2 regions of the Mesorhizobium sp. M0678 genome follow, and region 1 is predicted to be linked to the other one. Evidence: riboswitches for the same ligand, from Rfam matches in the RefSeq annotation. Region 1 holds a riboswitch; the other holds the start of a gene.
The links. A riboswitch is a leader RNA that binds a small molecule or an ion and turns the genes downstream of it on or off. The one in region 1 is predicted to bind thiamine pyrophosphate.
Positions count from the first base shown of each region.

Region 2: it holds a riboswitch for thiamine pyrophosphate, as region 1 does, so the genes downstream of both, thiB (thiamine ABC transporter substrate binding subunit) here and thiC (phosphomethylpyrimidine synthase ThiC) in region 1, are expected to answer to the same signal.

Region 1 covers NZ_JAMYPT010000029.1:20,801-35,151, reverse strand. The annotation lists gene NKI29_RS29905 (hypothetical protein) at 26-505, opposite strand; gene NKI29_RS29900 (hypothetical protein) at 432-809, opposite strand; gene NKI29_RS29895 (Fic family protein) at 825-2,357, opposite strand; gene NKI29_RS29890 (hypothetical protein) at 2,843-3,376, opposite strand; gene NKI29_RS29885 (sterol desaturase family protein) at 3,451-3,576, opposite strand; gene NKI29_RS29880 (hypothetical protein) at 3,656-3,919, opposite strand; gene NKI29_RS29875 (hydroxymethylpyrimidine/phosphomethylpyrimidine kinase) at 4,546-5,304, opposite strand; gene NKI29_RS29870 (thiamine phosphate synthase) at 5,295-5,900, opposite strand; partial or broken gene NKI29_RS29865 (thiazole synthase) at 5,897-6,668, opposite strand; gene thiS (sulfur carrier protein ThiS) at 6,672-6,869, opposite strand; gene thiO (glycine oxidase ThiO) at 6,872-7,846, opposite strand; gene thiC (phosphomethylpyrimidine synthase ThiC) at 7,850-9,694, opposite strand; TPP riboswitch at 9,799-9,915, opposite strand; gene NKI29_RS29845 (porin) at 10,463-11,620, opposite strand; gene hemN (oxygen-independent coproporphyrinogen III oxidase) at 12,626-13,987, shown strand; gene NKI29_RS29835 (hypothetical protein) at 14,164-14,351, opposite strand, start outside.
Region 2 covers NZ_JAMYPT010000006.1:258,576-272,926, forward strand. The annotation lists gene NKI29_RS14150 (ABC-F family ATP-binding cassette domain-containing protein) at 1-719, opposite strand, end outside; gene NKI29_RS14155 (thiamine diphosphokinase) at 735-1,379, opposite strand; TPP riboswitch at 1,507-1,621, shown strand; gene thiB (thiamine ABC transporter substrate binding subunit) at 1,665-2,678, shown strand; gene thiP (thiamine/thiamine pyrophosphate ABC transporter permease) at 2,930-4,549, shown strand; gene thiQ (thiamine ABC transporter ATP-binding protein) at 4,546-5,337, shown strand; gene NKI29_RS14175 (M48 family metalloprotease) at 5,592-7,061, shown strand; gene NKI29_RS14180 (RNA polymerase factor sigma-32) at 7,075-7,932, opposite strand; gene NKI29_RS14185 (amino acid ABC transporter substrate-binding protein) at 8,258-9,031, shown strand; gene NKI29_RS14190 (ABC transporter permease subunit) at 9,154-9,834, shown strand; gene NKI29_RS14195 (amino acid ABC transporter ATP-binding protein) at 9,831-10,601, shown strand; gene NKI29_RS14200 (CarD family transcriptional regulator) at 10,680-11,261, opposite strand; gene fdxA (ferredoxin FdxA) at 11,630-11,968, opposite strand; gene NKI29_RS14210 (RNA-binding S4 domain-containing protein) at 12,117-12,503, opposite strand; gene NKI29_RS14215 (helicase-related protein) at 12,516-14,351, opposite strand, start outside.

The sequences.
Region 1 (14,351 bases):
TCTCCCTCGCCAGTGCCGAGCGCGATCATATGCACTGCGCATTCGGCCAGCGCGCCGTCAAGGCGCCCCGCTTCCGTCGCGCTGCCGTAAAGGTCCAGGAACCACGCCAGCGAGTAAGACCAGTCGGCAGGCAAGTCCTCCCATTGTGATCCCTTGCGACGACGGCCACGACGGCGTTGCGGCCTTCGGGCGTGCGGGGCTCTATCCCAAGGATCGGGTATAATTCGGGTGTCGGCTGCTGAAGGATACGCGCCGGCACGAGCGACAGTGCTTTCTCCAGCGAGGGAGGAAAATCCTCCAGTTCTTCGGCCAGTTCGGCAGCTTCTCTCCTTCGTCCCTCGCGGCGCGCTTCTACATATTCTGCCGCAACCACGGCAACGGTGCGCTGCGCCCGTTCAGCGGTGCCGGTGGCAATCAGCTCGGCCGGAATGTCACCATCCTTGATCGCCCAGTGCGTACGGTGCTGTTCGAACTGTTGAATGCCCAGCCGGTCCGCAATTCTCAACACCCCGCTGACCGGTCGAGAAAGGCATGTTCCGGATCGGGCTCGAAGGTGAAGGCCAGTTCGTGTCCGCGCCGAACGATATTGCGTATGCGGCCGTGCCGACCACGCGCGCGTGCGGGCCTCCCGCCCCGACTTCGTACATCAACAGCGCCGGGATTTCCTCCAGCCGGCGCAATGTTTCAGGGCGCGCGAGGTCGATAGCCTCGGCCTCGGCGCCGCTATATTCCTTGAACCGGTCAATGGTTGACGTGAACGGCGGCGTTTCCCACCACTCGCCGTGGCCCGAGACAAGCAAGTTAAACATGGCACACCACCGACCTCACGCCGCCTTCTCCATAGACCACTTCACCCGTTCGGCGAGAAAGGCGGCGAACGTTTTCACATTCATATTGCCGCTCGCCTCCTCCAGCCCTGCGAGGTAGGCCTTCCGGTCATCGACTCTGACGACTGTCCAGGGGTAACCGCCTGAAGCCAGCATCGCGTTCATGAGGAACCGCGCCATTCGTCCGTTGCCGTCCGGATAGGGGTGCACATAGCCCACAAGCCAATGCCCCAGCACGGCACGCACGGAGGCCTCCTTCTCCGCCTCCAGCAGGTCGAACAGCTCATTCATACCATCGGCCACCGCTTCGGTACGCGGCGGCACGTGCTGCGAGCCGCGCAGGTACACAGGGTGATTGCGATATCCCGCAAGCGCGCTGGCTTTGAGGATGCCGGCGGTCACTGACGGCGCGAACAGCTCCCGGTACCACTCCCGGTGAGTGTCCCGCGTCAACGCGCCGGCTGGCTTGCCGTTGATGATCGCGGCAACAGAGTCTTTGACCTTCTGGAATGCGAGGTAGTAGCCACGCGCGGCAAGCGCATCCCGGTTCTTGCGGTCCTCTTCATCAATCTCCGGATTCCAGCTCCCCTCGCGCACCCGGTCGATGAGTTCCGGGGTGACGCTGTACCCTTCTATCGACAGCGAATGGTAGGCGTCGCTTTCGTAGATATCCTCGACGAACTTCATATAGGCGTCTTTGTCGGACGGCAGTCCGGGTGCCTTCGGGAATATCTCGATGATGGCTTCGCGCTGCGATTGCCAGATCGCGCGCAGGCGGGCGACCAACGGCGGTACGCCCGCCGCAATGGTTGTCACTCCAATTTGTCCCGCCAACGGATCGGATTCGCGCACGTCATAGCCGGCGGCTTTGAACGCGGCCACGATTTCATCGGCAAAGGAGTCGCGTCCTACGCGACGGAAGGCCCCCGCAAGCCGTCCCGCCACGGCGGAATGGCCGCCATCAAGCAGCAGGGCCAGAACGGTTGATACGTCGCGCACCGACGCCATGGCGATCTGCATCTCGATAGGGGCGCGCTGGAAGAACGCTTCCGGCACCCGGGTAAGGGCGGCCTCGACAGTGAACACGCGCTGGCCGTTTTTCTCTGTCAGTTCGGCCGGCATCTCCTTGACCTTGAGGTCATAGAGCGAAGGTCCGAACAGCAGGTCGATTTTGTTATTCGTGCCTTTGGGGGTATTCACCACCACCTGAGGCGGAATAGTGGGCGCTTCCGCGTGCAGAAGCAGCGACTGCTCCGGTGACAGGAACCAGTCCTTGCCGAACCGGTCATTGCAGTAAAGGGAGCAGAACTCCCAGAAGCTCGCGTACCAGGAGGTGGTGTCTTGCTGCTGTGCCTGCGGGCCGGTCGACATGAGCCAGCCTTTGATAACATCGCGCAGGAACCCGTTCTGCAGCAGCCGCTCCCGGTGGACGCGGGTCAGCTCATCTGACTTGAATATGCGCCGCCCACCCTCCTGCAGCTCTTTGAGGACGGCCAGTGATTCAGCGAGTTTTTCATGGGGCTTGGCCATGGCCGTGCCTTTGCAAGTTTTTAGAGCTGTGCGATTACAAGTATATAGTGCTGATAGGCGACAAGTCAATGATGCTGTGGAGTTGCAAGTTTTCTAAGTTGTGCGATAACAAGTTTTTTATGCGATAATCGGGAATAACCCAGTGAAATCACACTTTTGATCGTTTCCATAGCTCGTCTGCGCGAAGGATCGTTACCCGGATGGGCCGATGACCCAGCCGCAGGCTACGCAGGGCTCGGGGCGAGCCTAAAGCCTGGCTCTCCGAAGCGCTTCGAAGGAGGACGCGCCTCTTTGAAAAACTCGCCCGTTGTGCATCGTGGGTACCCGTAAACGCGAATTCTCAAAGAAAAGACGCTCCTTACCTCTCCTTCCCGCCACGATCATCACGGCCGCGCCCGCGCTCACTACGCCGCGACGCCCGCGAGATCGGCTTCTCGGCAATCGCGCCCTCATCACCACTGTCCTGTCTGTCCCCGCTCTTCCCGTCATCGGCTGCGCGCGCGAACCGTCACGCACGTCCACCGCTTTCGACAACGGCGACTGCGCCGCCAGCGCATCCTGCATCGCCTGTTGCAGGTCGATGGAAGGGCTGGCCGCCTGGTCAACCCGCGCCTGCCGCTCTCCGGCACACGCAGCGTATCCTTGTAGCGATTCTGCGCCTTGCGCACCAACGCGCCGCGCCCCTTCGGCTTCAGCTCCAGCGTCAGCGCCGGCATATGCACATGCCCCGCCCGGTCTTTGATCCGCTGCTCGCGCCCGCGCTTCACTTCCAGCGATTGCAGCTCGCGTTTCTCGACCGCCGCCAGCGCCTTCAGCGTGCGCTCGCCGTCTACGGCCTGCAGCCGGTGCCGCTCCCGCTGGATATGCGCCGCCCCGCGCTTCGCCTGCACGAGCTCTGTCTTGCGCGCAACAAACGCCTCCAGCCGTTGCCGGTCCCGGTAACGGTGCAGCTTATCCCGGATCAGTGTGATGCCGGTGACGCGCCCGAGGAACGCCGCCAGCGTATCGAAGCGGCCCAAGATTGATGCGGGTGCTAGAGTGTGAAAGATGTCCCTGAAAGGTAATCAGTGTCATGGCAACAGCGGGCACTACGCTAGATTCGAAATGGATCAGCTTGAGTGGGTGATACAAGCGCTGTCCATGCCGTCAATTCGCGGATCGAGTGGTGAGTAGCGTGCATGCGCCAGAGGAATGGAACAGCATGCTGAGCGCGGTGCATCCAGTAGTAAAAGAAGTCGCCGGCAATCGCGACTAAGACCCCTGAAATGACGGCGAATCCAGTGTTGATGACTGCGTTGTCAGAGTGAAGAAACGCACCGAAATTGATCGTTACGAGCGGCTTTATTCCTAACCAGCCCAAGCTCGCAGCGTAGAGATGCCAGATAAATGTACCCCATCCGAGCCAATATCCAATTCCGCACGCCGCGAACATTTGAGGCAAAACTGTATCGAAAAGCCGGAAAGGTTAGCTCCAGCGCCGCGCAAACGGTAGCGAAGATCACAACCAGCTCAAGCGATGTTAGGTAGTACTGGACCATCTGATTAACGTCGAGAATCTGCATTTGTTTGCTCCTTCCTTCGCGCGGCCCTTGTCTCGCCCAGCAAATGGGCTCGCGTTGACAAGGCTAACCGAAGTACGATCCAAACGGTGAGCATTCTGCCGGCACCGCTATGCGGGCATCCTGGTAGATTGATAAAATTAGTGTTTGGATATGACCCATCCGGGTCCCAAATGGTGGAGGAGTCCAGCAGACGAGGTGGCTTGCGCGAGGCGACCAACTATGCACCAGTGTGCGCGCCGGCGGCTACGATAACGTTGCTTAGAGTTATGGGCTGTCTACTAAAATTTACTCGCTCTTATTTTTTGATGTTTTGCGGCTATGATCGCCGCAAACTAGATTTAGTCAGGTGTGCACAGTCGCCGACGCCAAGATCCCCTTGGTGATAATCGCCGCGAACGGGATTCTTGCTCGCGCAATATGATCCTAGATTCCACGCGATTGGCGGTGCCTGGCTCCCGCTGCTAATCGTCTGCTGAACCGAAGATCATTCACCCATCGACGAAACCAGAGCCACAAAAGCGGTCAGGATCAGATGCTTTTGTCATAAGCACCGGCCAGCGAACATGACCCTCCGTTGGCTGAAATCGTCGGCGATAAAATGGGGCCGCCTATCGCGAGCCTGATTCTCATATGGGGTGTTTCCAAATCTTTTCGAACACCAGAAGCTTGGCCTGGCGCACCGCTTCCTCAATCGATCCCCCGATCGCCAGATACGCGGCTATCGCGCTGGCCAGGGCACAGCCGGTGCCGCGCATCGTTCTTGCCAGCCGACGAGTGTCAAGGCGCACGGGTTCTTGGTTAGGTCGAACGAGAACATCCGTTGAGCGAGGTCCTGAGCCGTGGCCGCCTTTGATCAGCAGGGCCTGAACCCCGGCGGCGAGCAGTTGTTGTCCTTGTTGAAGCGCGCCGACCTCATCCACCGCTAGCTCTGAGCCGGCAAGAAGCGCCAGTTCGATGAGATTGGGTGTGACGATACGGCAAAGTGGCATCAGATGCTGCTTCATGATGGGGATGGCGCTTGCTTCAAGAAGCGCTCGGCCCGACGTGGAAGCCAGCACCGGATCGAGGACTGCCGGTATGCGCGGATTTTCGCGCAGCACAGCGGCAACCGCAGCGACGATCTCAGCCGTTGCGAGCATGCCGATCTTGACGGCCGCCAGCTTGTTGGCCTGCAGCGCTGCACGCATCTGATCGGCCACCAGACCGGGTTGCAGATGAAGGATGTCCGTGACGATGTCGTGTGTTTGCACCGTCACCGCAGTGACGGCAAGGCAGCTGCGCACGCCCATGGAGGAGAGCGTCTCGATATCGCGCGCGATTCCGGCACCCCCACTGGAGTCCGATCCGCCGACGACAAGTACATGCGATTCCTGCCTCAGCGCCATCGGGCGGTCTCTTTTATCCACTCTCTGGTGCGCGCTTCAGGGTCAGGATGCAGCGTGACGTCGGTGACCACCGCGGCACTGTCTGCCCCAGCCTCGAATACGCCGTCGAGCCGGTCGGGGTTGAGGCCACCGATGGCGACCAGCGGGATCGGCGCGACCCGTCGTTTCCACTCACTGAGCCGTTCAAGCCCTTGCGGCGGCCATTTCATCTTCTTGAGGCTCGTCGGATAAATAGGACCCAGCGCCACATAGTCCGGCTCGGCCGCCAGCGCCGTTTCCAGTTCGGTGTGATCGTGGGTCGAAAGTCCGAGCTTCAATCCGCCGTACTTAATCGCCAGCAGGTCGGCCGCAGCCAAATCCTCCTGGCCGAGATGAACGAAGTCGCAGCCTTCCTCGATTGCCGTGCGCCAATAGTCGTTGACGATCAGTTGGCAACCATGGACCGCGCAGACGCCGTTCGCGCGGCGGATTTCCGCGCGCAACTCGTTCTCGTCCATGTTCTTGATGCGGAGCTGGACCAGCCTAACGCCGAGCGGCACCAGCCGTTCGATCCAGGCGGCACTGTCGACGATCAGGTAGAAGGGATCGAGCTTCATGAAAAAACCGCCCTGCCGATTGTCGGCGTCGATGGCACGGCGACGTCGCGCGGCTCGAGCAGTCCCGAACCATAGGCTTCGCGACCGGCGTCGACCGCCTTGCTGAAAGCGCGCGCCATGCCGACCGGATCGGCCGCCTTGGCGACCGCCGTGTTCAGGAGCACAGCGTCGAAGCCGAGTTCCATTACGGTTGCTGCGTGCGATGGCCGTCCGAGCCCCGCATCCACGATCAACGGAATGTCGGGGAAATATCCGCGCATCGAGCGCAGCGCCATGATGTTGACCGGTCCGACCGCCGAGCCGATCGGCGCACACCACGGCATCAGCACCTTGCAGCCCGCCTCCAGCAACCGCTCGGCGACGACGAGATCGTCGGTGGTATAGGGGAACACCAAAAAGCCGTCTTCGCAAAGGACGCGCGGCTTCGACCAGGCCGAACACGTCCGGCTGCAGCGTGTCGTGGTTGCCGATCACTTCGAGCTTGATCCAGGACGTGCCGAAGACCTCGCGCGCCATCTTCGCGGTCGTCACGGCTTCCTTCACGGAGTGGCAGCCGGCGGTATTGGGCAGGACGCTCACGCCGAGCGAGCGGATCAGCGACCAGAATTTCTCGCCGGCCCTGCCGCCGGCCATTTCACGGCGCAGCGATACCGTCACCACCGAAGTGCCAGACGCCTTCACTGCATCGGCAAGGATGGCCGGCGAAGGATACTGGGCGGTTCCGAGAAGCAGGCGTGAGGCAAGCTTTGCCCCGAGAAGATCGAACATCGGCTAGCCTCCCTGCATGGGTGACAGGATTTCGATCCGGTCGCCCTCGCTCAAGCGGAATTCCGCCCGTTCGGCCGCGGGCACTACGTCGCCGTTGAGCGCGGTGGCGAGCCAGCCGCCCTCATAGTCAATCTCCTTCAAAAGAGCGTCGAGCGTCGTTGCCTTGGCTTCAAGCGCTTCGCCGTTGACGATCAGCTTCATTTTCAGGCTCCCTGGTCGGCAGATGAGTTGAAGACAAGGCTGGTAGCCTGCTCGGCCATGGCCGGTGAAAGCAGGAAACCGTGCCGGTAAAGGCCGTTAATCGTGATCGTGCCGTCCTTCCAGCGCTTCACCCGCGGCAGATTGTGGGGATAGGCAGGGCGCACGCCCACTCCCGTCTCAACGATTTCGGCCTCACCGAACGCCGGATGGAGTGCATAGGCCGCATTGAGGAGCTCCATCAGCGAACGGGCGGTGATCGGTCCGTCATGGTCACTTTCGATCATGGTCGCGCCGACCATGAAGTGATGATCGGCTCGCGGCACGATATAGATCGGATGACGCGGATGCATGAGACGCACTGGCCGCGCGAGCGAGACATCACGCGTGTGGAGGATCAGCATTTCACCGCGCATGCCGCGTAAATCGTCGTCGGCCCGCGCGATGCCCGTGCAGTCGATCACCTGATCAAAGCCGGAAAGGCCAACCTCACCCGTCTCAAAAAGGAAGACGACGCCCATCGCACGCAGTTTGCCGGCGAGGGCTTCGAGAGCCCGACGGGGATCGAGATGAGCTTCGCCGCCAAAAAACAGGCCCTGATGAAAGCGGCCGGCAAGATCGGGCTCGAGGGCGGCAACCGCCTTTTCGTCAACCCACTCATAGTTGCGCGTACGAGCTGCAAAACGGGCAAGCTCGAAGGCATCGCGCGTATGGGCGACGACGAGAGTGCCGGCCCTCGTCACCAGCCCGGGCAGCGCCCTTTCCCACCAGTCGGCCGCAACGTTGCCGAAAGTGACGACCGCCTCCTCGGCGCTTTCGCGTTCGCACCAAGGGGCGAGCATGCCGCCGGCGAGCCAGGAGGCATTGCCGCCGATCTGGCTGCGAATTTCAGCAACCGTGACGGATGCACCCCGCGCGGCCAATTCATGGGCGACGGTGAGGCCTGCCACACCGGCGCCTTTGACAAGAATGCGGCGCATGGCTCAGCGCGCCCCCTGATCTTCCTGCACTGAGGCCTGTTTTTCTACCTCGGGCGTCTCCACCGGCATATAAAGATCGCCGCCTGCGCGATATTTCTCGGCCATCGCCGCCATGCCTTCCTTCTGCGCCGTGGCCCGAATGTCGTGGGAGATGCGCATGGAGCAGAATTTCGGCCCGCACATCGAGCAGAAATGCGCCAGCTTGTGCGCCTCCTTCGGCAACGTCTCGTCGTGGAAGGAGCGCGCGGTTGCGGGGTCGAGCGACAGGTTGAACTGATCTTCCCAACGAAACTCGAAGCGCGCGCGCGAAAGGGCATCATCCCTGAGTTTAGCCGCCGGATGACCCTTCGCCAGATCGGCGGCATGGGCGGCGATCTTGTAAGTGATCACGCCAATCTTGACATCGTTGCGATCGGGAAGGCCGAGATGTTCCTTCGGCGTGACGTAGCAGAGCATGGCGGTGCCGAACCAACCGATCATTGCCGCGCCGATGCCGGAGGTGATGTGGTCGTAGCCCGGCGCGATATCGGTCGTCAGCGGTCCCAGCGTATAGAACGGCGCCTCGCCGCAGACAGCGAGCTGCTTTTCCATGTTCTGCTTGATCTTGTGCATCGGCACGTGGCCGGGCCCCTCGATCATCACCTGGCAATCCTTCGCCCAGGCGATCTTCGTCAGCTCGCCGAGCGTCTCCAACTCGGCGAATTGCGCCGCGTCGTTGGCGTCGGCGATCGAGCCGGGACGAAGGCCGTCGCCCAGCGAAAAGGACACGTCATAGGCGCGGCAGATGTCGCAGATCTCCGCAAAATGCTCGTAGAGGAAGCTTTCCCGGTGATGGTGCAGGCACCATTTTGCCATGATCGAGCCGCCGCGCGAGACGATACCCGTGACCCGGTCGACGGTCAGCGGGATGTAGTGCAGCCGCACGCCGGCATGGATGGTGAAATAGTCGACGCCCTGTTCGGCCTGTTCGATCAGTGTGTCGCGGTACACCTCCCAGGTCAGATCCTCGGCAATGCCGCCAACCTTTTCGAGCGCCTGGTAGAGCGGCACAGTGCCGATCGGCACCGGCGCATTGCGCACGATCCACTCGCGGATGTTGTGGATGTTGCGCCCGGTCGACAAATCCATCACCGTATCGGCGCTCCAGCGGATCGCCCAGACCATTTTTTCGACCTCTTCGGCCATTGACGATGTGACGGCGGAGTTGCCGATGTTGGCGTTGATCTTGACCAGGAAATTGCGACCGATGATCATCGGCTCGCTCTCAGGATGATTGATGTTGGCGGGAATGATTGCCCGTCCGCGCGCCACTTCGTCGCGGACGAATTCCGGCGTGACGAAATCGGGCAGTGTCGCGCCGAAAGCCTCGCCGTCGCGCTCAAGCTTGCCGTGCAGGATCTCGCGGCCGAGGTTCTCGCGGATGGCGACGAACTCCATTTCGGGCGTGATGATGCCGGCGCGCGCATACGCAAGCTGGGTCACCGCCTTACCTGCCTTGGCCCTGAGCGGCCGGTGGCGCGCGGGAAATTCCGGCGTCAGGCGCTCGCCCGCCACGAATCCATTGTCTTCCGGCCGGACAGGGCGGCCGTCATAGGCCTCGATATCGCCGCGCGCCGCAATCCATTCGTGGCGAAGTCGGGCGAGGCCCTTGTCGATGCTGGTTTCGACAGTCGGGTCGGTATAGGGGCCGGACGGATCGTAGACGGTGACGGGCGGTTCGCCCGCCGTCGGGTGAACAGAGATTTCGCGCATCGGCACTTTGATGTGCGGGTGGATGGTGCCGGGCTTGTGAATCTTGCGGGAGGCGGGCAGCGATCCCGTCGAGACGGCGGGGGTGAGGGCATTCATCTTGAGGCTCCTTTGCTCGTTGCATTGGAGACCCAGTTCTGTGCCGGAAGGATGAAAAGACGCTTCTGTCGACCTGCCGAAACAGGACCTCGGGCATAAACTCCCGCAAAGCGCTTGCACCGTCCCTACGCCAGTATGAACTGGATCAGGTTCAACGGGTCACTGCGCCGCGAAAGCCAGCAGTATCTCAGCCCCTTGCCGGGACTCCCCTGGTGAATGCTTCAGGTTGAACGGGCGAGCGCTATCTTGTCAAGCGCATTCGGGCCGCGGCGGTGATCGTCGGGCGATCGTCTCGGCCAGGCGCAAGATCGGATGGAGCGTCGCCTGAGAATCGTCTGTTCCTCGATCAGCCTCGCTTATGCTCTGGAGCTTGTTTTCTCGCGCCCGAATTTCCGCGGGGATGGCTGAACGGAGGCGATCCATTTGCGATTTCAAGTGCGTCGGGCCGCACCCCACAATCGCTCAACAAGTTGAACACGTCCTGACCCGACTGGGCCTTCGAGTTTGGAAAACCTGGCCGGGGTACTGCTGGATGGCAGGGTCCGTCAAGCGGGCGGAAGGGATGAGGAAATGAAAGAGCTGCAGATCAAAACACATAATCGAGCGATGAATATCGCCTGCGCGATCATCCGGACCAGATCTGATATGAAACATCGTCCGGCCCCGAGATCGAGGCTCCAATCTCGTATAGCTTCATGCGACGTTCTCTTGGAGTGTTGCGGGATTGGTCCGCTCAACCGGATCTCGGAGCTCAACCCTTTCATCCCATTAGAATGAGCGTTCAAAACGCAGGATTCCGCTGACACTGCTCTTCTTGTTGGCGTTGGTCCAGGTCACGTTGGAAGCGTCCACCTTGCCGACGGCGAAGTTGCCGTAGCGGCCATAGTCGAGTTCCGCCGTAACTGTGAAATCTGGAAGAAACGCATAGGCGACGTTTGCAGCGACACCATGGTTGTTGAGCTGATCACCGGAGAGCTGAAGGTTGAACGAAGTTGTCTCGTTGAGCTCGTAAGCGGCGCCAGCCCAGAAAGCCCAGTTCCCGCCCCAAATCTTATAGAAGCCGCGACCATGAGCGTCGATCGCGTTCATGGAGTCGTCGTTGAGCTTGCCATTGGGACCGTAGCCGAACATTCCGAACAGCAACAGTTCGTTGGTGACATTGATGTCGACACGGACCTTGGCGGCCACCGATTCGTAGTTGCTTTCATAACCAGCAACGCCGGTGATCGCTCCCCAGCCATGTGTGTATTTCAAGCCGCCGACTATGTGCGGATCGTAGTTGTCGATTGTGCCGACCACGCCTGAGCCTTCTTCGAGCGAAACCACGGCCGAAAAGCCGTTCCCGGCGTCGAAGTAGTACTGGACCACATTGGTATCGAAAGCGCCGTACGGAACCGGCGTCTGGTTGAGTACGTCACCCGCGCCGCCAATAAACATGTCGAAGGCCGACCAGTCCTTACCAACTCGGAGGCCACCAAGCTGAATCCAGGCGAAAGTCAAGATGCTGTCTCCGTTGAAGGCATAGGACCGAGAACTGTCCGAAACCGACGTGTGGCGGTTACCGAAATCCACGCGGGTTTCGGTGTAGGTCTTCAACGTGCCGAGTTCGGTCTCCTGGCCGGTCCAAGCTTTCAGTGTGAAGCGCGTATTGTTTTGCCATGTACCCTGATCCTCACCAGTCCTCACATCTGAGGTTCTTGCGTGGTCAAACAATCCGACATGGCCCAAGCCGACGTCGTAACTAACATAGCCGCCGATGCGCAGGCAGGCCTCGGTGCCTGAAATGTAGACGTAGCCCGAGCCGTAGACGTCGCAGATCTTGACGTACTCAGTCGGGTCAGGCTCGGCGACGGTGGTCACCGCGCGAGCGTCGGAAACGGCGATCAGTGCCGCAGTTGAGCCGAGGAGGAGGCTCCCAATGGTCATTGTTGATCTCCGTCTAAATAGTAAAAGGAATCGAGACCGATAAATGATTTTTGCTAAGCAAACGATTGATAGCGCATCAAGCTGAATTCTGGGAGTGTTGCTGCACCTGTCGTGCTAACGCTCAGGAGAAGTTAGAATGTGATTGAGACTTGTTGTCACATATATTAAGTAGTTATGACTCCCAGGCGGTCGTACAACATTTTTGTACAATCACCCTTTTCACCTCCGCGGCGGGCCTCACAAAGGGTACTACTGCAAATGACGTGCCACCCTGACGACCCAGCTGCGGCTTGAAGCTCAACTATGCGGGCGGACCTTGGTTCGCGCTTCCGTTCTTTTGCCTTGCGGATCCACCCAAGCACGAACGGCAAACGTTTCGGCTACGGTTCGTCTGTTCGCTTCGGGACAGTTTGGCTTAATGGCGACGGCATTGTTTGCTTGAGCCCCGCCGTTGAGGCATCATGCGGCGGCCACCGCTCGGTACGACGCCGTCACTTTGGCGAGCTGATGGTCGATAACCACGCGCCGCAGCCTTGCACCACTGAGTCGGTAGGCGCCAGCCTTGGCATTGCGGCGGACCTGACGGTCGCGTCGAGCAGGTTTTCGTGCTGAAAGCGGCGCGGCACAGCTAATGCTTCTTGCCAGCAATTCACACAACGAGCTCATCGAGACGGCAGAGATCATTATGGGCGGCGCTAGCTGGCGTGCAAAGTCTGGACCCAACACCGTATTGTCTCATCGGATGCGGCATCTGCGCTCAGAAGAGTCTCCCACGCGCAGATGAAGGGAAGGGACGTCGAACAAAACGGTGCGCGTGAGGGTTTCGGCGGGAACACCATCGTCAGTCGCTGATCGAGTGCGCTCAGACCATCGCTGTCCAGCCAAGACTGAACGGCGCCCATTGCTAAAAAATTTCGAGCCCAAAGCGGAACGGACTGACATAGCGCAAAGACGCAGGCGAGCGCAGCGGTAAGGTTGGATGTTATCAGCATGGGACGGTGACCGTTGCAGACCACGAAATTTCGAGAGGCCCGGCTGCCTTGGTACACTATCTATCCGGCTGTGTCGGAGTTCTCTGGGGCGGTCGGCGCCGAGGCTTATGAGGAATGGCTCAGGAACCTGCCGGCTGATGATCCGGTGTCACTCTATCTGCACGTTCCGTTCTGCCGATCAGCCTGCTGGTATTGCGGCTTCCCAACCACCATCACCCGCCGTGATGCGCCCATCCTCAACTATCTGGCGGCGCTGCGTGACGAGATCCGTCTGGTTTCGGAGCGAGTGCCGAAGACGTTGCCCGTGAGCGACATACATTTCGGCGGCGGAACGCCGTCTCTCATCGGACCAGCCGAGTTCCTCGCTCTGATGGAGTTCCTGCGATGCCGCTTCGCCATCTCGAAAACAGCTACGGTCGCCATCGAGATCGATCCACGCACGCTCACGCCCGAGATGGCGGAAGGCTTGGGAGCGGCCGGCGTGAACCGCGCGAGCCTGGGCGTACAGAGCTTCGATCCCATTGTTCAAAAAGCGATCAACCGAATCCAGAGCGAGGCCCAGACGTCGGCTGCCGTGGAAGTGCTGCGCCGGCATAGAGTAAGCCGCATCAACTTCGACCTCATCTACGGCCTGCCGCGTCAAACGGTGGAGTCGTGCGTCGAAACAGTGAGGGCGGCGGTCGCCATGCGCCCCGACCGGCTTGCCTTGTTCGGCTACTCGCACATCCCATCCCAAGTAAAGAATCAGCGCCTCATCGAGGCGGAATTTCTTCCCGACAGCGCTGCCCGCGCTGAACAGTATGCGGCTGTCGCCGTGACGCTGATTGCCGCCGGCTACCGACAGATCGGGCTCGACCATTTCGCCTTGCCGGACGACGAGCTCGCGCTGGCACAGGAAACAGGTCGCCTGCGACGTAACTCGTTGGGCTACTCGGCCGATACCTGCAGAACCCTGATCGGTTTCGGCGCGTCGGCTATCGGCCGCATCGGCCAGGGATACGTTCAAAACGAAGTTACACGGGATTCCTACATCCAGCACATCGCAGCTGGCCGACTGGCTACATCGAAGGGCCATCGCCTCACAGACGACGACCGCGTGCGAGCCGCAATTATCGAGCGATTAATGTGCGATTTCGAGGCTGACGTGCCGGCAATCTGTGTCGCCCACGGATCTGATCCGATCCGTCTTCGCGATTCGGCTGAGCGCTTGGCCATGCTGGCCAAGGACGGGATAGTGGACTTCGAAAACGGCTTTGTCCGCGTACGGCGGGAGCATCGCTTTGGGATTCGCGCTGTCGCTGCCGCATTCGATGTTTTTAGGGATGGCGTTATGTATATCCCGCAGCAGCTTAATGCGATGCAAAGCACGACATAGTCCGGCATCAATGTCTCCGCTTGGAACCGCCGGCCTACTTGCCACGCCGGCCGGGCGCTGGTCTGGCAAGTGGGCTTTCCGTTTGCCAATGCGTTCGTTCCCGGCCCTCACGGGGCGGCGAGTCCCTGCCGTGAGCGCCTCACCCGCGAGGCTACATGGCGGCCGTGGAGATTACCTCAGCAGCGGCGCCCGATCGGAAACCTTAGCACCTCAGCGCTTTGGCGTGGCTGCTTGAACTCTTCGACGGCAACCGCCTCAATTAGCAGGTCCAAGGCTTCGCGGCCCCTTTGACTCATCGGGTCATCCCCACAAAGGTAGTCATACGCTCGATCTAAATGCACTCGGGCGGCGGAAAAATCGCTTG
Region 2 (14,351 bases), on a different contig from region 1:
CTTGCCGTCACGCCATAGCGCAGCCAGTGCTCCTCGCGCACGATCTGGCGACCGAGCTTGTGCTGCTCGCGCTCTTCCTCCTCCAGCACCGTGTCGCGCCATTCCTCGAAATAGCCAAAGCCCTTGTCGAGACGGCGGGTCTGGCCGCGGTCGAGCCAGATTGTGGCGCGTGACACGCGCTCGAGAAAACGGCGGTCATGCGAGATGACGACCAGTGCCGAGGAGGTGCGGGCAAGCTCCTCCTCCAGCCATTCGATGACCGAAAGGTCAAGATGATTGGTCGGCTCATCGAGGAGGAGAATGTCGGGCTCCGGCGCCATGACGCGGGCGAGGGCGGCGCGCCGCGCCTCGCCGCCGGAGAGGTCGTTCGGCCGTTCCTCGCCGGTCAGGCCGAGATGCTCCATCAGATAGGTGGCGCGGTAGGGATCGTCGGCCGGCCCGAGCCCCGCCTCGACATAGGCGCGGACAGTCGCAAAGCCGTCCATGTCGGGCATTTGCGGCAAGTAGCGCACGGTCGCCGAAGGCTGGCGGAAGACTTCGCCGTCCTGCGGTTCGATCAGCCCGGCGGCTATCTTGAGGAGCGTCGACTTGCCAGAGCCGTTGCGGCCGACCAGGGCGATCTTGTCACCAACTGAGGCCGTCAGGGCGGCACCGTCGAGCAGCGGCGTGCCGCCAAATGTCAGCTTTATCCCGTCGAGATTGAGAAGCGGCGGCGCCATGTCAGCTTTCTGGGCTCAGCTTTCCGGAAGAGGGTAGGGATGCGCGAGCAGCAGCGCGCGGCCGCTGGCCAGCGCGATTTCCAACCGGCCCCTGACCTCGTTGGAAATGGTCAGCGACGAGCCGAACGCAACCTCGACATGGTCGAGCGGCCATTTGGCGCCGGTGACTGTCAGGCCGGCGAGATCCGAAAAGCCGAGCACCGAAAACAGCGTGCCGTCGACATAGTCGAAGCCAGTCTTTCCAGGCAGCAAAGGAATGCCTTCCTGTGCGCCGCTGGTCAAAAGCACTTCCGTTCCGCCTTCCGCCAGCCGGACGCTTAGCGCCAGATGCAGGAAGATGTGGTCGGTACGTTTGCCGCCGAAGGCGCCTGCGAGCACAAGGCTGGTCGCACCACGTTCGAGTGCGGCGGCGATAGCGAGTTCACCGTCGGTCTTGTCTTTTTCGGCGGGAAACACCTGCCGTGGCACGGCGGCCAGATCCTCCGGCAACTCGGCAGGCACCGAATCGAAATCGCCGACCCAGAGTTCCGGCCTCAGGCCCAGCATGCGGGCATGGCCGATGCCGGCATCGGCGGCGATGACGCGCGAGCCTTCGACCTGGCGGTCGAGCAGCGGCGTGCGGATGAGATCGCCGCCAAGCAGGATGGTGAATGTGCTCATATCTCGTGGCCCTTACCAGCCCTGCCCCGGAAACGGAAGATGAAACGGCAGACGAAACGGAAGGCTGGGCTTTGGATGCCCGGCAAACTTCCGCTTGCGCAGCACTTCGGCCGGGCCTATGTGTCGAAACGCTCTAACGGGGTGCCGGACGCGATCTTCGCGGACCGGCTGAGAGGCAAGACTGCCAACCCGCTGAACCTGATCCGGTTTGTACCGGCGGAGGGATTAGACGTTTCGGACAGCCCGACGCCTCAATTCCTTTCAACGCGAACGAAGGAGGCGCCGATGCGCAGTTTTTTCCACTCTCTTGTCTCAATTGTCCTGCTTGCGGCATCCGCGCTCGCCCTGCCAGGGCAGGCATCGGCACAGGATAGACTGACGGTCTATACCTATGAAAGCTTCACCGCCGATTGGGGTCCGGGACCGGCGGTGAAGAAGGCCTTCGAGGCCGAATGCAGTTGCGTCGTCGAATTCGTCTCGGTCGCCGACGGCGTGGCGCTGCTCAATCGTGTGAAGCTGGAAGGCGCCGCGACCAAGGCCGATATCGTACTTGGCCTCGATACCAACGTAACCGCCGACGCCAAGGCAACCGGCCTGTTTTCGCCGCACGGCGCCGTGTCGGGCGTCAGTGTGCCGGGCGGCTGGAGCGACGATATTTTCGTGCCGTTCGACTATGGCTATTTCGCCGTCGTCTACGATACCGAAAAACTGAAGAGCCCGCCGAAGAGCCTCAGGGAATTGGTCGAGGGCGATGCCGGAGAGAAGATCGTCATCCAGGATCCGCGCACCTCGACGCCGGGCCTTGGCCTGCTGCTGTGGGTCAAGTCGGTCTACGGCGACAAGGCGCCGGAAGCCTGGGCCAAACTCAAGGCGAAGGTGCTGACGGTAACGCCGGGCTGGAGCGAGGCCTACGGCCTGTTCACCAAGGGCGAGGCGCCGATGGTGCTGTCCTACACCACCTCGCCGGCCTACCACATGGTCGCCGAAAACACCGAGCGCTACCAGGCGGCGTCCTTCGAGGAGGGCGAATATCTGCAGATCGAGGTTGCGGGGATCACCACCAAGGGTGCGAAGAACCCGCTGGCAGAAAAGTTCATTGCCTTCATGACCGGACCGAAGTTCCAGGATGTCATTCCCGAAACCAACTGGATGTTCCCGGCCGGCAAAACCGACAAGCCGCTCAACCCGGCGTTCGATAAGCTGGTCAAGCCGACCAAGACCTTGCTGTTCAGCCCGGAAGACGTCGCCGCAAATCGCAAGGCCTGGGTCGACGAGTGGCTGGCGGTGATGAGCAAGTAGGGCTCAAGCCTCGTCGGATGTTTGCGCCAAGCCACCCCCCTCTGGCCTGCCGGCCATCTCCCCCTCAAGGGGGGAGATCGGCAGCTTTGTCGCCTCTCCTCATCCTGCCACTTGTGAGATTGGCGAAGGCGGCTGAGTGCGCAATCTCCCCCCTTGAGGGGGAGATGGCCGGCAGGCCAGAGAGGGGTGGGCTCGGCCATTGTCAGGTATTTCCTTCGATCAACACCTGTCGTAGTGTCGGGTAGCGCGACATGCGTACGCGTCATCCGGCCGATCCCCGCGTCACTGCCGGCATCGTCGCGCTCGCCGCCATCGCGCTGCTGATCGGCGGTGCATTCGCCGGGCTCGTCGTCGAAGCCACACGCGACCTGTCCGGCGCCGCCTCCGCTTTCGATTCCTATCTCTTGCGCGTCGTCCGTTTCACGCTCTGGCAGGCTCTGCTGTCGACCCTGCTCTCCGTTGCACCGGCGCTGTTCGTCGCGCGTGCCCTGTCGCGGCATCCACGTTTTTTCGGGCGAGGCTTCATCCTCCAGCTTTTCGCCGTGCCGCTGGCGCTGCCGGCCATTGTTGCCGCACTCGGTGTCTTGGCGCTCTATGGCCGCGCCGGCTATTTTGCCGGCACGCTGGGCGCGCTAGGCGGCCAGAGCTGGCCCGGCATCTATGGCCTGTCGGGCATACTCGTCGCCCATGTCTTCTTCAACCTGCCGCTGGCGACGCGGCTGTTCCTGGAGGCGTTGCAGACCGTGCCGGCCGACCAATGGCGGCTGGCGAGCCAGCTTGGCATGGGCGCTGCGCCGGCCTTCCGGCTGATCGAATGGCCGCCGCTGCGTGCGGCCTTGCCCGGCGTTGCAGGGCTCGTTTTCATGCTGTGCATCACCTCCTTCACCATCGTGCTTACGCTCGGCGGCGGACCCAGCGCGACGACGCTCGAGGTTGCCATCTACCAGGCGCTGCGTTTCGACTTCGACCCGGCGCGGGCTGTGACGCTGACCCTGCTGCAGATTGCCCTGACCTTCGTCGTCGTGCTGGCCTTGACGCGGCTCGGCGCCAATATGGTAGGGGATGCCAATCTGCCGGTGGCGCCGCGCCGGTATTTTTCAGCCGGTGCGGCCGAGACCGTGCTGAACGCATTGGCGATCGGGCTGGCACTGCTGTTTGTCGCCGGGCCGATGGCGGCCACGTTGGCAGCCGGGCTTGGCGCCGATCTCGGCCGCCTGGCCGGCGAGAGCGCGGTGCGGCAAGCGACGGCGACCAGTGCCGTGCTCTCCCTCCTATCGGCGCTGCTCTCTGTGGCGTTGTCGCTGTCGCTGGTCATGGCGCGCCGGGCGCTGGCGCTCACCCGGCGGACAGGCCGGCGGACACTGCTCGAACATCTGGCCGACACCGGTGCGGGGTTCGTCCTGGTGGTGCCGCCCATCGTCATCGGCGCCGGCTGGTTCCTGCTCTTGCGCACCGTCAGCGATGTCTTTGCGATCGCCCCTGTCATGGTCGTTGCGGTCAATGCGGTGATGGCGATGCCGTTCGCCATCCGCGCCATCCGCCCTGCCTATGACGCGTCGAGCGAACGCCACGAACGGCTCTGCGCACAGCTTGGTATCTCGGGCTGGAACCGGTTGCGGCTGGTCGACTGGCCGTCGCTGCGGCGGCCGCTCGCCACCGGCTTCGCTTTCGCCATGGCGCTGTCGCTTGGCGATCTCGGCGTCATTGCGCTGTTCGGCAGCGATTCCGTGCAGACCTTGCCCTATCTGCTGCTGGCGCGCATGGGCAGTTACCGCACTGAGGATGCCGCCGGCCTGGCGCTGCTGCTCGGCCTTGTCTGCCTGGCGCTGGTGTTGGCCGCGGACTGGCTGGGAAGGGGCGAGAAATCATGATGCCGACCAGCCCGGAACGGTCCATTTCGGTGGAAAAAGGCGCGGCCGTACGACTCGATAATGTCTCGTTCAGCTATGGTGAAACGCCGCTTATATTCGATGTCGATTTCCCGGCGTCGGAAATCACCGCCATTATGGGGCCGAGCGGTTCGGGAAAGTCGACGCTGCTCAATCTGGTGGCCGGCTTCGAGACGCCGCGGTCGGGCCGCGTGCTGATCGGCGGCGCCGACGTCAGCACTGCGCCGCCATCAGCGCGGCCGGTATCGATGGTGTTCCAGGAAAACAACCTGTTTGCCCATCTTTCCCTCGAGCAGAATGTCGGGCTCGGCCGCTCGCCTTCGCTCAGGCTGAGCGAGGCTGACCGCGCCGCAATCGCCGCAGCGCTGAAGCGCGTCGGCCTTGCCGGCAAGGAAAGCCGGCTGCCGCGCGAACTCTCGGGCGGCGAGCGGCAGCGCGTCGCGCTCGCCCGCGTCCTGGTGCGCGACCGGCCGGTGCTGTTGCTCGACGAGCCGTTCGCTTCGCTCGGACCGGCACTGCGCGACGACATGCTCGACCTGGTGGCCGACGTCCATTCGGAGCAGCGCATGACGGTGCTATTCGTCACGCACCAGCCGGACGATGCGCGCCGTATCGGCCAAAACATGGTTTTCCTGGATGGTGGCACGGTTGCCGCGACGGGCACCGCGGCCGATTTTTTCGTCGGGGCTGGACCGGAGGCATTCCGACGCTATATCGGCTCGGGTCCCTTTGCGGCTGGATCACGAGATGTTGCCCGGAAGCGGACATAATTTATGGTCAAACCGGCGGAAGGCGAAGCGGCGCTTGCTTGCCATGGTCGAGGTAGTGTGGCTAGGTCCGCCAGGAGCTGGTCCGGCCTAGACCGTGATTTGCCCTTGCTGCCTCGTATCTGTCGGACGCACGAAGGACGCCGTAGCACTTGATTTTGCGCGTGATGCTTTCCGGAAATCGCGCCCGATTTTCGCGGTCACGTGCCAGGACTTGAAAGGACGCCGATCTGCCGACCGGCATCGACAATCGGAGGGTGAAACCGCTGGCGCGCTTTCTGGCGCTGGCCGGTCTTGCCGTGGCGCTGGCAAGCTGCCAGATGTTCACGCCTCCCGACGTGCAGGAATCGGGCTTCCAGCCCTCCGACAAGCCGATCACGGTCGACAATGTCGCCGCCAACGGCAAGCTCGCTCAACTGGCGAAGGCGCAGCACCCGCGCATCCTCGCCACCTATGGCGGCGAGTATTCCGACCCCAAGCTCGAGCGCATGGTGGCCAAGATCGTCGGCAGACTGACCGTGGTGTCGGCCAACCCAACCCAGACCTACCGCATCACCATCCTCAACTCGCCCAACGTCAATGCCTTCGCGCTGCCGGGCGGCTATCTCTACATCACCCGCGGGCTGCTGGCGCTGGCCAACGATTCCGCCGAGCTTGCCGCCGTCATCGCGCATGAGATGGGCCACGTTACGGCCAACCACGGCCTGCAGCGCCAGCAGCTGGAAGCCGAGGAGGGGTTGGCGACCAAGGTCGTTTCGGATGTGCTCGGCGACAACCCGACGGCCAAGGCGGCGCTGATCCGCGGCAAGCTGAGGCTGGCCCAGTTCTCGCGCAATCAGGAGCTGGAGGCCGACGCCATCGGCATCAAGTCGATCGGCGAAGCCGGTTTCGATCCCTACGCCGCCGGCCGCTTCCTGCAGTCGATGTCGGCCTATACCGATTTCCGCTCGATCAGCGGCGCCACCGACGCCAGCCTCGACTTCCTGGCGACGCACCCCAACACGCCGCAGCGTATCGACCTCGCGCAGCGCCACGCCCGCCAGTTCGGCGCGCCCGGTGTCGGGTCGCGCGACCGCGATTCATTTCTTGCCGGCGTAGACGGGCTACTTTACGGCGACACGCCGGAGGAAGGCTATGTGCGCGGCGAAACCTTCCTGCACCCTGGCCTCGGCGTGTCGTTCTCGGTGCCCAACGGCTTCGTCATCGACAATTCGGCGGCGGCGGTGACGGCGACCGGCCCGGGCGACATGGCGATCCGCTTCGACGGCGTTTCGATCGACAAGAACCGCTCGCTGACCGACTACATCCGCAGCGGCTGGGTTGCCGGCCTCGACGACAGCAGCGTGCGCCAGGAGACGATCAACGGCAACGAAGCGGCAACCGCGCATGCCGGCGCCGACGGCTGGCAATTCGACATTGCGGTGATCCGCGCCGGCGGCCAGGTCTACCGCTTGCTGACCGCGGCACCGTCGGCCAGCACCTCGCTGAGCACGGTGGCGCGCTCGGTCAGCGGCTCGTTCCGCATCCTGAGTGCTGCCGAGAAGGCGGCGTTGAAGCCACTGCGTATCCGCATCGTCACGGTGCAGCCCGGCCAGACAATGGGCTCCCTGGCCGCACAGATGGTCGGCGTCGACCGCAAGCTGGATTTGTTCAGGGTGCTCAACGCGCTGTCGCCGGGTGCCGCGGTTTCGGCCGGCGACAAGGTCAAGATCGTCACCGACAAATAGCAGCCGACGCAATTCAGGCTGCGAGAAATTCCGGGTTCTGCTTTACCAGCGCCGCCTTGAGCTTTTCCATGGCGCGCGCCTCGATCTGGCGGACACGTTCCTTGGAGATGCCGAGCGTCTCGCCGAGCGCTTCGAGCGTCGCGCCCTCGTCGCTCAGCCGGCGCTCCTCGATAATCCTGAGCTCGCGCGCATTGAGAGCGCCGAGTGCCGTCTTCAGCCACACCGAGCGGCGTTCGACGTCGATCGTATCGCCGACGACCTCATCGGGCAGCGGGTCATCCGAAACCAGGAACTCCATCCGCTCGGTTGCGCCCGCATCGTCGGCTAGCGGCGTGTTGAGCGAGCTGTCCGGCGCCGAAAGGCGGGAATCCATCATCGCCACATCGGCCTCCGATACCCCGAGAGCCGCCGACACTTCGCGGTAGAGCGTGGCATTCGACATCTGCTCGGCGCCGTTTGCCAGGCGGGCGCGCAGACGCCGCAGGTTGAAGAACAGCGCCTTTTGCGCCGAGCTAGTGCCGCCGCGCACGATCGACCAGTTGCGCAGGATATAGTCCTGCATCGAGGCGCGAATCCACCAAGTCGCGTAGGTCGAGAACCGGACCTCGCGCTCGGGCTCGAAACGGGCCGCTGCCTCCAGCAGCCCGACATGGCCTTCCTGGATCAGGTCGCCCAGCGGAAGGCCGTAGTGGCGAAACCGCGACGCCATGGAAATGACCAACCGCATATGCGCGACGGTGATGCGGTGCAGCGCGTGCTGGTCATTGTTTTCCTTCCAGCGCAGCGCCAGGAGATGCTCTTCGTCACGTTCCAGATAAGGGGCTTTCATCGCCGCGCGAACCATGGTCCGTCCTGCACTGTCTTCCATCATGCCGCGCTCCTGCTCCAGGCGTTGCGGTGCGATCGAATCGTGAGTTGGCGCCGATGGTTGAAATGGCGGCGCCGCGCCCTACAACAGCGAAGAACGTGCCATGCGGGGGAATGTTCCCCCGGACTGTCATGTCGATTGCGCTGTTCCAGGCGATTCGCCACCGGCCTTGACTCAGCCGGATGGCGCCCGGAGATGCTGGTTGAGAATTGGATTTCAAGGGCGCGAGATTTTTGAAATTTAGTTTCTTATTCTGGCATCGCGCATCTGTCATTTTCCGGCACTCGCAATGACGCCGGACATCGGCCGAGGACGGGATCACAGAAAAATGAAATGGCTCAAATCGCTCATCATCGCCGGAACGCTGCAGGTTCTGGCCATCGCCGCCGGTCACGCCGGCGCCAATCTCGACCAGATCAAGCAGTCCGGCGTCTTCAAGGTCGGCACGGAAGGAACCTATGCGCCCTTCACCTATCATGATGCTTCCGGCGCGCTGGTTGGCTTCGACGTCGAGATCGCGCGGGCCATCGCCGAGCGCCTCGGCGTCAAAGCCCAGTTCCTCGAAGGCAAATGGGACGGGCTGATCGCCGGTCTCGATGCCAACCGCTACGATGCCGTCATCAACGAGGTCGGCATCACCGAGGCGCGCAAGGCCAAATATGATTTCTCCGATCCTTACATCGCCTCCAAGGCGGTGCTGATCGTGCGCGGCGACAACACCGACATCAAGGGTTTCGCCGATCTCAAGGGCAAGAAGGCGGCGCAGTCGCTGACCTCGAATTTCGGCAAGCTGGCTGAAACCAACGGCGCCGAGCTCGTCGGCACCGACGGCTTCGACCAGTCGATCCAGCTGCTTCTTACCGGCCGCGCCGACGCCACCATCAACGACAGCCTGTCCTTCCTCGACTTCAAGAAGCACAAGCCCGACGCCAATGTGAAGATTGCCGCGCAGGAAGAAAACGCCGACTATTCCGGCGTCATCGTACGCAAGGGCGATCCGGAACTGGTGGCCGCCATCAATAAGGCGCTGGCCGACATCAAGGCCGACGGCACCTACCAGAAAATCGCCGACACCTATTTCGGCCAGGACGTTTCGAAGTAAAACGGCTTTCTCGTGTGGGCCGAACGCCGGCCCGCGTCGTTCATATCGCGGCGAGCTGTCTTTTGACGGCCCGCCGCTTTCGCGTGATATGAGCGACGGCAATCTGGCAAGGAGGAGCCTTCGTGCCGCACTGGCTGCAATTGATGCTGGAATCCCTGCCTACGCTGCTGTGGGCTGCACTGATCTTCACCGTGCCGTTGACGCTGCTGTCGTTTGCATTCGGTCTTGTCCTAGGCCTGGTTGTGGCGCTTGTCCGGCTGTTCGGTCCCAAACCGCTGGTCGCCGTGGTCCGCTTCTACGTCTGGATATTCCGCGGCACGCCGCTTCTCGTGCAACTGTTCCTTATCTTCTACGGCCTGCCATCGGTCGGCATCCTGCTCGACGCCTTTCCGGCAGCACTGATCGGCTTCACCTTGAACATCGGTGCTTATTCGTCGGAAATCATCCGCGCCGTCATCGGTTCGGTGCCCAAGGGCCAGTGGGAAGCGGCCTATTCGATCGGCATGACCTGGGCCCAGGCAATGCGGCGCACCATTCTTCCACAGGCGGGGCGCGTCGCCGTGCCGCCGCTGTCCAACACCTTCATCTCGCTGGTCAAGGACACTTCGCTCGCCGCCGCCATCACCGTGCCGGAGATGTTCCAGGCAGCGCAGCGCGTCGTCGCCACCACCTATGAGCCGCTGATCCTCTATGTCGAGGCAGCGGCCCTCTATCTGGTCATGAGCTCCGTGCTGTCGGCCTTGCAGGCGCGGCTGGAAACGCGGCTCAACCGTTATGGCGGCTTCCTGGAGGCGCGCGCATGATCGGCCTCACCAACATCGAAAAGCGTTTCGGCGACAATTTGGTGCTGAAGGGCGTCACCGTCACCATCGAGGAAGGCAGCGTCACGGCGCTTGTCGGGCCGTCGGGCGGAGGGAAGAGCACGCTTTTGCGCTGCATCAACCTGCTCGAGCTGCCGACTTCAGGCACGGTACGGATCGGCGACGATGCACTCGAATTCCACCCCGGCGGCAGGGTCTCGACCAGGGATATCCAGCGACTGCGGCTGCAGACCGGCATGGTGTTCCAGAATTTCCAGTTGTTTCCGCATCGCACCGCGATCGAGAACATCATGGAGGGGCTGGTGACGGTGCTGAAATGGCCCAAGGAAAGGGCGCGCGAACGGGCGCTGGCCCTGCTCGAAAAGGTCGGCATGGCGCACAAGGCCGACGCCTGGCCGGCGACGCTGTCAGGTGGCCAGCAGCAGCGCGTGGCGATTGCCCGGGCGCTGGCGCCTTCGCCGAAGGTCCTGCTCTGCGACGAGCCGACCTCGGCACTCGATCCGGAACTGGCGCAGGAGGTGGTCGACGTGCTCGGCAAGCTCGCCAGCGAGGGCACGACCATGGTGATGGCGACGCATGACCTGCGGCTCGCCTCCAAGATCGCGCGGGAAGTGGTGTTCCTCGATGCCGGCAACATCGTCGAACAAGGCCCGGCCGCGGTGCTGTTCAGCAACCCGGAACGCCAGCGGACCAAGCGGTTCATTGCCACGCTGAAGCACGAGGCGGAAAGGGAGGGCGGCGAAGGTTAGATATGCCCGTCGCCGGTCAGCTAAGACAAAAAAACCCGGCGCAAGGCCGGGTTTTTCTGAATTCGAAAGCAAAAAAGCTCAGGCGGCTTCTTCCTGCTCGGCTTCCTCGTTGTCGGCCTTGGCGCCGCGCTTCGGGCCCTTGTTGAGGTTCACCTCGATGAGGCGCACCGCTTCGGTCTCCGACATGCGGTTGACGGCCGCGATCTCGCGGGCCATGCGGTCAAGCGCCGCCTCGTAGAGCTGGCGCTCGGAATAGGACTGCTCCGGCTGGTTATCGGCGCGGTAAAGGTCGCGCACCACTTCCGAGATCGAGATCAGATCGCCGGAGTTGATCTTGGCATCATATTCCTGGGCGCGGCGTGACCACATGGTGCGCTTGACGCGGGCGCGGCCCTGCACGACCTTCAGCGCGCGCTCGACATAATCCTCTTCCGACAGCTTGCGCATGCCGATCGAGGTCGCCTTGGCGACCGGCACCTTGAGGCGCATCTTGTCCTTCTGGAAGTCGATGACGAACAGCTCCAGCTTGTGGCCCGCGACTTCCTGCTCATCGATCGAGACGATCTGGCCGACACCATGCGCCGGATAGACGATGTACTCGCCGGTCTTGAAACCGTGGCGCGCTGCGGTGGACTTCTTCTGCGGGGTGATCGTTGCCATTACGCCCTGAACTCCTTGTTGTGGTACCGGCATCGTGCCGGCCCGAACTCGTGCGACCGGGGTGACCGGTCCTTAGCCACACAACGATGAACTCACCGGAAAGGCCAGGACCGGCAAATCGCAACATTGCGACCGCCTGCCCCAGATCGCTCTGGTCCGGATTGAGAAATTCACCTTTCAGTGATTTGGGGCGTTTGCGCCATAAATCGACGTTGTGTCACCGGCATGTTTGGTTGATATAACACAAAAAGTCGGAAGAATCAAGGTTTTGCTGCACGCGCGAAGGCCACGCGCCGTCGCCGCCTGTCAAGGCAGTTAATGTATCACGTCTGTTACGCGGCGTCAGGCCGCCGCAGCCGGCAGGCTCGTCAGTCGCCTTCGCCGGGCTCGGCGGAGAAATATTTCTCGAACTTGCCAGTTTCGCCATCGAAATTTTTAGCGTCGGCCGGCGGCTCCTTCTTGGCGGTGATGTTGGGCCATTTGTCGGCATATTCGGTGTTGATCTGCAGCCATTTGTCGAGGCCCGACTCGGTGTCGGGCTTGATCGCGTCGGCCGGGCATTCCGGTTCACAGACGCCGCAATCGATGCACTCGTCCGGGTGGATGACGAGCATGTTCTCACCTTCGTAGAAGCAGTCGACCGGACAGACCTCGATGCAGTCCATGTATTTGCATTTTATGCAATTGTCGGTCACGACATAGGTCATTGGTCGGCTCCGGGACGTCCCATTTTATTGGGCTTTTTTGGTGAGGTAACGCCTTTGTCCGCTGGTGGCAAGGGCGGCCCCTGCCAGCGGTGCCGCGGTTTCCGGAATGGAATTCCGGAAGGCCGGCAAAGCGGGCGTTCGACCTTGCTCAATCGTCGCCGAGCAGGTGGTCGGTCTGGCGGCGTTCCTTCTTCGTCGGGCGACCGCTGCCGGCCTCGCGCAACGGCGGCACCGCATCCGGAAGCGCCTCGCCCTTGGGCGCGGGGGGCGGCGACATGTCCTCGTAGAGTAGGCGGGCCTCTTCGGCCGGGCCACGCCGTACGCCGGTGCCAAGGACTTTCCAGACGAAGATCCGCCGCTCCAGCGTGATGGTCAAAACGTCGCCCGGCCGGACCGTATCGGAGGCCTGCGCTGCTTTGTCGCGATTGATGCGGACGCGTCCGGCGACGACCAGCTTGGCTGCCAGCGTGCGCGATTTTACCGCGCGCGAGAAGAACAGCCACTTGTCGATGCGCTGGCGGGCATCAGTGACCATTGGACGAGCAGCCTACTTCTTCAGCTGGTCGCGCAACGCGGCGAGCTTGGCGAAGGGCGAGTCCGGATCGAAGCGGACCGGGCGTTCCTCACGCGGCTTTGGCTGGAAGGCGGGCTTTGCGCCTTGGGCGCCGCCTTTGCCGTCCTGTCGGCCAGCCTTCCAGTCGGGCCGGTTTTCGCGCCGGTCCGGGCGTTCACCTTGCGGCTTGCCGGCGCGCTGTTCTGCCGCCTCGCCTTGCGGCCTGGGCTTGAACTTGCTGCGATCGAAGCGCGGCTTGCCGGCGCCGTCGCGCTGGTCGTGGCGCCCCTGACGGGCGGGCCGGTCGCCCGGCGTCGGTTGCCCGCCGGCATCTGCCGGCGCATCGCTGCGGCTGTCCGGCCCAGCTTGACCATTGCGCGCGCGATTGTCCCGATGATTGTCCCGGGGGCGGTTGTCATGCTGGCGATGACGCGGGCGCTGGTCGAAACGACCCTGCCGCCATAACAGGACAGGTTTTGGCTCCTCCGCTTCTGGAGCAGCTTCGCCGGAGACGGCTTCCGCCGTCGCTGCAGGTTCGGCCGGCGATGCTTCCGTAGTGTCGGAAACCGGCGGTTCTGCCGATGCCGCAGCCTCAGTTTCCGCCCCAAGTTCCGCCCTTGGCTCGGCCGCTGGTTCCGCAGGCGCTTCAGCAGTCGCCTCCGCGGCGGGCCGGGTCTCTTGCGTGACTTCTGCCGCAGCTTCAGGGGCTGGAGCTTCCGCGACAGGCTCTGCCGTCGCTTCGGTCACAGCTTCGGCCGCCGCCTCCGCAACAGGAGCCGCATCCGACACAGGTTCCGAAGCCTCCGCCGGCGGCTCTGCCGCGGCAGATGCTTCCGCCATCCTCGCCTGCTCGACTCGCGCAGCCTCTTCCGCCGCCTGCTTTGCAGCGGCAGCTTCACGCGCGGCATTGTCCTGTGCTTCGAGCCGCGCCTTGACCTCGGCCGCCGGTTTGGCATCGGCGCGATAGCCGAGTCCCTTCAGGATTTCTTCCATGTCGTCGGCGGTGGCGCCGAGAATCGACATCATCGGCGGCGTCACCATGAAGGACTGACCGTCATAGGCGCCGTCGGGGCGAGGGCCGAGGCCCGGCTTCCAGTTGGTCGCCGGCCGGATCAGGTCGGCCAGCCGTTCGAGAATATCGACGCGTACAGCACGCCGGCCAAGATTGCGGTAGCCGGCAAGCTTGTAGAAGGTCTTGTCGAAGGTCGGATCGATGACCACCGAGGTGCGGCCGGAGGCCAGTGCGTGAACGACATCGCCGAAGCCGGGCTTGTCCTTGCCGTCGTTTCTCAGCGCCCACAGCAGCGTTATCAGCCCCGCCGGCGCCGGTTTGATCAGCGCCGGCACGAAGACATGGTAGGCGCCGAAGCGCACTCCGAGACGGCGAAGCGCCGCGCGGCCTTCCTGGTCGAGGGATTTCATCTCGTCGGCGATGTCGCGACGGTTGATGAGGCCGAAATGCTCGACGAGCTGGAAAGCAATGCCGCGGCCGATGCCGGTGATCTGCTCCGCATTCTTGAGGTCGACCAGCGGCTTCAGCAGGGATTCGATCTGGAAGTTGACGAAGCGCTCGGCGCGCGCCGCAACCTTGTCGCGTGCCGGGCCGGTGAGTTGCTCGTCGGCGAGCAGAACGAGACGCGGCTTCAAAGCGTCTTCGCCGGCAACCAGCGTGCCGATCGGCGCGCCGATCCAGCGCAGCGTGCCATCCGAACCCAGCGCAATGTCGCCATTGGCAGAGGCGCCGAACCGCTCGGCCCGCGCTTCGAACTCGGCGGCAAGCGCCTTCTGCGCCGCCGCCCGCACCGCCTTGGCATCCTCGCCGCCGGCGCT